DNA from 2 places in the Micromonospora sp. B9E7 genome. Region 1 is predicted to be linked to the other one. Evidence: riboswitches for the same ligand, from Rfam matches in the RefSeq annotation. Region 1 holds a riboswitch; the other holds the start of a gene.
The links. A riboswitch is a leader RNA that binds a small molecule or an ion and turns the genes downstream of it on or off. The one in region 1 is predicted to bind thiamine pyrophosphate.

Region 1 (4,054 bases):
TTGCCACGCAGGTCGTTCGTGTTGGCCGAGGTGCGCTGCGCGTCGTAGTCCTGGCGGCCCGCCCGCTCGTCGATCGGCGAGTACGAGTTCGACTCGAACGGGTTGGTGTTGTCGCCGGTGGCCAGGTAGAGGTTGCCCTCGCTGTCGAACGTCATGCTGCCGCCAGCGTGGCAGCAGGTGTTGCGCTGGGTGTCGACCCGCAGCACCTGCTTCTCACTGGCCGGGTTGATGGTGTCGCCGGTCACCGTGAACCGGGACAGCAGGTTGCGGGTGACCCCGTCGTTCGGGGCGTAGTAGAGGTACACCCAGTTGTTGGTGGCGAAGTCCGGGTCGAGCCGGATGCCGATGAGGCCGTCCTCGTTGCCGGTGAAGACGTCCAGGTCGACGGCGGTGACGGTGTTGCCGGTGTCCGGCTTGATGATCTGCACGCGACCGTCACGCTCGATGTAGAAGACCCGCCCGTCGGGGGCGATGTCCAACTCCATCGGGTTGCTGGTGTTGCTGTCCAGCGCCACCTTCTCGAAGTTCGAGGTCTTCGAGGCGCCGCAGTCGGCGTCCTGGACACCTGCCGCGGTGCGGATGCCGCCGAGCAGGTGGGAGAGGAAGCCGGGCTCGGCGTACGACTCCCGGGTGTGGCCGCCACCGGTGTACCAGGACCGACCACCGTCGTAGTCCTGACACCAGGCGATCGGGTGGTCGGCGCCCATCGCGCCGGCGCCCGCGGTGTAGCTCTTCTCGTCCAGGCTGGCCAGCACGTGCACGTCCGGCCGCGGGTTGGTCTGGTAGTTGTACCACTCGTCGAACCGGGACCAGCGGTCCGGCAACTCGGCGGTGGACGGGTGCGCGTGGTCCTCCACCTTCACGGTGGCCTGCTGGTTCTGCGGGTGGTTGGCGAAGTACGCGCCGACCAGGTCGCCGTACCAGGGCCAGTCGTACTCGGTGTCCGACGCGGCGTGGATGCCGACGTAGCCGCCGCCGGCCTTCACGTAGCGCTCGAACGCCGCCTGCTGCTCGGCGTTGAGCACGTCACCGGTGGTGGAGAGCCAGATCACCGCCTTGTACTTCGCCAGGTTGGCGTCGTTGAATGCGGCGCCGTCCTCGGAGTTGTCAGCGGTGAATCCGTTGGCGGCACCGAGCTGCTGGATGGCGGCGATGCCGGTGGGGATGGAGTCGTGCCGGAAGCCGGCGGTCTTCGAGAAGATCAGGACGGAGAAGGGATCGGCCGCTGCCTTTGGTGCCTTCGGCACCACCTGGCTGACCGGGGCGCCGGCCGGCGCCTCACGTGGGGGGACCTGGGCGGCCGCCTGTGCGGGGGTGCCGAACAGGGTGGTCGAGGCCATGGCCAGGGAGATCAGGGTTGCGGTGATGGGTACGCGGGCACGACGAGAACGGGACACGCCGCCTCCTGTGTCGTAGTGACAGAGATCGCGGGAGCCGGCTCGCCGAAGACCCTCCCTGATGGAGCCGGTGGTGACACCGTGCCAGGGTGTCCCCGCCAACATTTTGTCGAATCGCTGAACAAATTAATTCGGCTGGTTCGATGTCGGGCAAGATGCCGGCGGGTAACGGTTCTGCAACGGCGGGCGACATTCCGAACAGGACCGTATGAAGCGCCCCATCGATCTTGCTCATCCGGCCCGCACGGACGCCGCCGACCCCGCCTTGGCAGACCGGCGGATCTGTCGTACGGTGACACGCAAGTAACCCACGGGAGCCCGGTGTACCGGGCTGAGAGGGGGGCTGACAGCCCCCGACCGTCGAACCTGATCCGGGTAATGCCGGCGCAGGGAGGAGCGTTGCCGTGCCGTCCATGGGGCGACTGCATCTGATCACCGACACCCGACCCGGGCGCGACCCGCTCACCGTGGTCCGGGCTGCCCTCACGGCGGCCCGCGCCGACCTGGTGGTGCAGGTCCGCGTCGAGGATTCCGCCACCGACCGCGAGGCGTACGACCTGGCCCGACGGGTGCTGGCGCTCTGCGCGTCGTACGAGGCCACCTGCCTGGTCAACGACCGGCTGCACGTGGCGCTGGCGGTCGGTGCCGCCGGCGGGCACGTCGGTGCCGACGACCTGCCGGTCGCCGCCGCCCGCCGGGTGCTCGGCCCCGCCGGAGTGCTGGGAGCCACCGCCCGCGCGCCGGAGACGGCGACCTCGGCGGTCGCGGCCGGAGCCAGCTACCTGGGTGTCGGGCCGTGCCACACCACCAGCACCAAGTCCGGTCTACCCGACCCCATCGGGCCGGCCGGGGTACGCGCCGTCGTCGACGCCGTCGACGTGCCGGTCATCGCGATCGGCGGAGTGACCGCCGCGCGGGTGCCGGCGCTGCGGGCCGCCGGGGCGTACGGGGTGGCGGTCGTCGGTGCCCTCTCCGCCGCCGCCGATCCGGCGCGGGCGGCGGCCGAGCTGCTCCGGGCACTGACGTGTTAGCAGGAGGCCCTTCCTCTACAAAAGCCGTTAACAGGGGGCCCTTCCTTGCGGATGTGGTGGTGGTGGGGGCAGGGCCGATCGGGCTGTCCATCGCCTGGCGCTGCGCCGCCCGAGGGCTTCGGGTGGTGGTGCACGATCCGGCACCCGGATCGGGGGCCTCCGCGGTGGCCGCCGGCATGCTCTCCCCGGTCGCCGAGGCGTACTTCGGTGAGCGGCAACTGACCGAGTTGCTGCTGGCGTCCGCCGCCCGCTGGCCGGGGTTCGCGACCGAGTTGACCGAGGTGACCGGAGTCGAGATCGGCTACCGGACCGAGGGCACCCTGATGGTCGGCCTGACCGGCGACGACCTGGCCGAGGCGCGCCGGCTCTGGGCGTACCAACAGGGGTTGGGTCTGCCCGTGACCCCGTTGCGCCCCAGCGAGCTGCGCGACCGCGAACCGGCGCTCGCCCCGAGGGTGCGCGGCGGCGCGCTCGCGCCCACCGACCACCAGGTCGACCCCCGACTGCTGGTGCCGGCGCTGCGCGTGGCCGCGCAACGGGCCGGCGCGGTGTTCGTGCCGCAAGCGGTCCGGCACCTGTCCGATGTGGATGCCGAGGTCACCGTGGTCGCCGCCGGCTGTGGCGCTGCGGCACTCACCGGCCTGCCGGTGCGGCCGGTGAAGGGCCAGATCCTCCGGCTCCGCGCGCCCGACGGCGTCGCGCCGGGCTTCCGGCACGTGATCCGGGGGTACGCCGACGGCGAACCCGTCTACCTGGTGCCCCGTGCCGGCGGCGAGGTCGTGGTCGGCGCGACGGTCGAGGAACGAGCGGACACCACGGTCACCGCCGGTGCCGTGCAGCGCCTGCTCCGCGCCGGAATCGACCTGCTGCCCGAGCTGGCCGAGTACGACCTGGTCGAGGCGGTCGCCGGGCTGCGTCCGGGCACACCGGACAACGCGCCGATCCTCGGGCCGCTGCCCGGCCGACCGAACGTCCTGGCCGCCACCGGGCACCACCGGCACGGCATCGTGCTCGCTCCGATCACCGCCGACCTGATCGCGGACCTGGTGCTCGGCGGCGCTTCCGACCCGCTGCTCGCGCCGTTGCGGGCCGACCGGTTCGGCGGCGCGGGCTCGGACGGAGCTGAACCGACCATCATGGAGGGGGACCGGTGGAGTTGACGGTGAACGGGGCCGGACGCATCGTGCCCGGTGGCACGTCGGTGGCCGACCTGGTCCGCGACATCGTGCCCGAACAGCGTGGGGTCGCGGTCGCGGTCAACGGTGAGGTCGTACCCCGGACCGGTTGGCCGGCCACGGCGCTGCGCGACGGCGACCGGGTCGAGGTCCTCACCGCGGCACAGGGCGGGTGAGCGGCATGCCGTTCGAGCTGGGCGGGGAGACGTTCACCTCGCGGTTGATCCTCGGCACCGGCGGTGCCGCGAACCTGCACGTCCTGGAGCAGGCGATCCGGGCGTCCGGCACCGAGCTGGTCACGCTGGCGCTGCGGCGGGTGGGCACCGCGCCGGGCTCCACCGGCGGGCTGCTGGAGCTGCTGGACCGGTGCGGGGTACGGCTGCTGCCGAACACCGCCGGCTGCCACACCGCGACCGAGGCGGTGAAGGTGGCCCGGCTGGCCCGGGACGCG
Region 2 (4,054 bases), on a different contig from region 1:
GTTCGCCGACAGGTAGACCGGCGGTCGCTCCCCTGCCGCCAGCAACCGCGCCACCACCTCCACGGTGATCTGCTGGGCCAGCAGCGCCGCGGTGATCGAGGAGACCGCGCCGACCGCGCCGCCACCGGGCAGGGGCAGCGTCGCGTCACCGTACGGCGCGCCGTTGTCGAGCACCACGTCGGCGAGGTCACCCAGCTTGCGCCCGGACGGGTGGCGGGAGCTCATCCGACCGGAGTGCTGCGCCGAGGTGATCGCCACCAGTCCGTGGCCGCGTTCCTTGACCAGGGTGGCGAACTCCACCATCGCGCCGTTGACCCCGGAGTTCGAGGCGAGCACGAAGACGTCGGTGGGCCGCACCGGGGCCAACTCGTAGAGGCGGTGCGCCACACCCGGGTCCCGTTCCAGCATCGGACCGAGCCGATCGGCTGGTTCGCCGCCGAGCAGCACCAGGTCGCGCAGCGCGATCCGGTTGGTCGGCACCAGACCACCCGCCCGACCCGCGATCTCCATGGCCAGGGCCTCCGAGTGCCCCGTGCCGAACGCGTGCACCACACCGTCGGCGCGTACGGCCTCGGCGATCAGGTCTGCGGCCCGGCCCACCGCCTCCCGCTGACTGGCGGCCACCCGGCCGATCGTCTCGGTCACCACGGTCAGGTAGTCCTCGGCACTCACCGTCATGCGTCCTCCGTCGTCCGGTTGCGGGCCAACCAGTCAACCGCGCGCCCCGCCGAGCATGTCGACCAGGGTGCGCCCGGCCGGCACCTCTTCGGCGGCCGACCCGGGCGCGGCGATCGGGCGCCGGCTGCCCGGTCCGCTGCCGTCCACCGCCACTCAGGCCGTTCCGCCGGCTCGGGCCAGGATCGCCTCGGCGAGCGGACCTGGCGCCGCGTCCGGGATCCAGTGACTGACACCGGCCAACTGCACGAAGCGGAAGTCCCCGGTGACGTTCGCCGCGCACGCCTCGGCGGCGGTCCGGCCGATGGCGACGTCCCGGTCGCTCCACACGTACGTGGTGGGCACCGCCACCGGGCCGACGGCGGCCAGGTCAGCGCGGGACATCGCCCGGTACCAGTTCAGCGCTGCGGTGAGCGCCCCCGGCTCGCGCATCGGGTCGGCGTAGCGGTCCACCCGGGTCCTGTCGCCGACCCCGCCGAGCAGCTTGCGCAGCGCGGTGGCGTGCCAGGCCAGCAGCACCTTCTCCGCCTTGTCCGGCTTACGGAACAACGCGATGTACGACGACCGGGCCTTCTGCTGACTGTCGTTGGTCAGGGCGTGCGCCATGGCCGCCGGATGTGGGACGGACACCGCCGTCAGTGTGCGGACCCGCTCGGCGTGCCGGGCGGCGACCGCCCAGGCCACGACCGCGCCCCAGTCGTGACCGACCAGGTGGACGGCGTCCAGACCGAGCGCGTCGAGCACCGCCACCACATCGGCGACCAGCTCGGGAATCCGGTAGTCGGCCACCGCCGCGGGCCGCGCGCCCGGTGAGTAACCCCGCTGGTCCAGCGCGTACGTGCGCAACCCGGCCGCGTGCAGCGCCGGCACGACGTCGTCCCACTCACCGCTGTGCTGCGGAAATCCGTGTAGCAGCAGAACGGGTACGCCGTCCGGCGGACCACCCGTGGTTACCTCGAACGTGAAGCCTCGCGCGTCGACCCGCATGATCGGAAGCGTACTCAGCCGGCGACGGGCCGGCCGCCCGCCGCAGGTCAGAGGAGTGCCCTGCTGGGCCGGCGACCCAGGTCGGTGTTAGCGTCAGCGAGACAACTTCACATCCGACAGGGGAGCGCACAGCGCTGAGAGTGCGGGCACGCCCGCAGACCCTCGAACCTGATCTGGGTAATGCCAGCGCAGGGAGTTCGGTCGACCTCCAGCCGCGCCGCAGTCCGGTGCCACCGGACGCGGCGTGCGTCTTCTCCTGGTTCGATTTACTGAACTGGGAGCCACACATGAAATCCACCACCGACACACACCGTTGGCGCACGATCGACATCGTGGTCGCCTCGGTGATCGCGGTCGCCTTCGGCGTCATCTTCTGGGCATGGGGCCTGCTCTGGAGCGCCACCGAGGGCGCGTTCGCCTTCTTCCCGCCGGCGCAGGCGCTGCTCTACGGCGTCTGGCTGATGCCGGCCGTGATCGGCGGTCTGGTCATCCGTAAGCCCGGTGCCGCGCTCTACTGCGAGACGGTCGCCGCGGTCCTCTCCGCGCTGCTGGGCAGCCAGTGGGCCGGCACGGTGATCCCGCAGGGCATCGTGCAGGGCATCGGTGCCGAACTGGCCTTCGCCGCCTTCCGGTACCGGTCGTTCCGGCTGCCGACCGCGGTGGTGGCCGGCGCGCTGACCGGTCTCAGCGCCGCGCTGTTCGACTTCTTCATCTGGAACGTCGACTACGAGCTGACCGACTACCGCATCCCGTACGCGCTGATCACCATCGTCAGCGCCACCGTGATCGCCGGTGCCGGTGGCTGGCTGCTGACCAAGGCCCTGGCCAACACCGGTGTCCTGGACCGCTTCCCGGTAGGCCGGGACCGCGCCCTGATCTGACCCCCACCAACTCGCGTTGATCATGAGGTTGACGGGTGGATGGATCTTCATAACCACCGTCAACCTCATGATCGACCGTGCAGGGTGGAGCCGGGGCCTGGGAGGAGGTGGGTTTGGTGGGCGGGGTTCTGCTGCGCGGGTTCGGGTGGCGGCACGCTGGGCGGCGGGCCTGGGCTCTGCGCGGGGTTGACCTGCGGGTCGAGGCTGGGGAGCGGGTTTTGCTTCTTGGGCCCTCCGGGGCCGGCAAGAGCACCCTGCTCAGCGCCCTGGCCGGGCTGCTGCCCGAAGACTCCGGCGAGCAGGAGGGCACCGTCGAGATCGACGGGCTCGACCCCCGCAAGGGACGGGAACGGGTCGGCATCGTCTTCCAGGACCCGGAGACCCAGCTCGTGATGGCGCGCTGCGGCGACGACGTCGCGTTCGGGCTGGAGAACCGGGGAGTGCCGGCCGACGAGATCTGGCCCCGGGTGGACGAGGCGCTGCGCCGGGTCGGCTTCCCGTACCCCCGGGACCGCAACACAGCCGCGCTCTCCGGCGGCGAGCAGCAACGCCTCGCCCTGGCCGGCGCGCTCGCCCTGCGCCCCGGCCTGCTGCTGCTCGACGAGCCGACCGCCAATCTCGACCCGGCCGGGGCCGAGCTGATCCGGCAGGCGGTGACCCGCGCGCTGGACGCCGACACCACGCTGATCCTGGTCGAGCACCGGGTCACCGAGGCGCTGCCGCTGGTCGACCGGGTGGTCGTCCTGGAACCCGGCGGCGGGGTCCGCGCGGACGGCACACCCGAGGCCGTCTTCGCCGCCCACGGTGCCGCCCTGGCCGCCGAGGGGGTGTGGGTGCCGGGTCACCCCATCGCGCCCCGTCCGGCCAGCGCCGCGGCCGGGGAGCTGTTGCTCACCGCCGACCGGCTCGGCCTGCCACCCCGGCTGGCCCCCACCGACCTGGCGGTACGCGCCGGCGAGGCACTCGCCGTACGCGGACCCAACGGCGCCGGCAAATCCACCCTGGCGTTGCTGCTCGGCGGACTGCTCCGGCCGGGCACCGGGCGGGTCACCGCGTCTCCGGAGTTGGCCGGCACGGACCACCGCACTCCCCCGCACCGCTGGCGCGCCCCCGCCCTGGCACGACGGATCGGGTCGGTCTTCCAGGACCCGGAGCACCAGTTCGTCACGAGCACGGTCTTCGACGAGCTGGCGCTCGGCCCGCGCCGGACCGGTCAACCCGAGTCGGCCGTCAAGGAGACCGTGGCCGGGCTGCTGGAACGGCTGCGGCTGGCCAGACTCGCCGCTGCCAACCCGTACACCCTCTCGGGTGGTGAGGCGCGGCGGCTCAGCGTGGCGACCGCCCTGGCCACCGCGCCCCGTCTCTTGATCTGCGACGAACCCACCTTCGGCCAGGACCGGCGGACCTGGCGGGAGCTGGTCGACCTCTTCGCCGACCTGCGCGACGCCGGACACGGCGTGGTCGCGGTCACCCACGACGCGGATTTCGTCGCCGCGCTCGCCGACCGCAGC

Region 2: it holds a riboswitch for thiamine pyrophosphate, as region 1 does, so the genes downstream of both, ABGB10_RS04780 (ECF transporter S component) here and thiE (thiamine phosphate synthase) in region 1, are expected to answer to the same signal.

The regions. Positions count from the first base shown of each region.
Region 1 covers NZ_JBDPLX010000007.1:347,565-351,618, forward strand. The annotation lists gene ABGB10_RS15035 (ThuA domain-containing protein) at 1-1,397, opposite strand, end outside; TPP riboswitch at 1,698-1,807, shown strand; gene thiE (thiamine phosphate synthase) at 1,802-2,428, shown strand; gene thiO (glycine oxidase ThiO) at 2,422-3,588, shown strand; gene thiS (sulfur carrier protein ThiS) at 3,579-3,779, shown strand; gene ABGB10_RS15055 (thiazole synthase) at 3,776-4,054, shown strand, end outside.
Region 2 covers NZ_JBDPLX010000002.1:451,579-455,632, forward strand. The annotation lists gene ABGB10_RS04770 (SIS domain-containing protein) at 1-678, opposite strand, end outside; gene ABGB10_RS04775 (alpha/beta fold hydrolase) at 832-1,662, opposite strand; TPP riboswitch at 1,771-1,875, shown strand; gene ABGB10_RS04780 (ECF transporter S component) at 1,950-2,543, shown strand; gene ABGB10_RS04785 (ABC transporter ATP-binding protein) at 2,660-4,054, shown strand, end outside.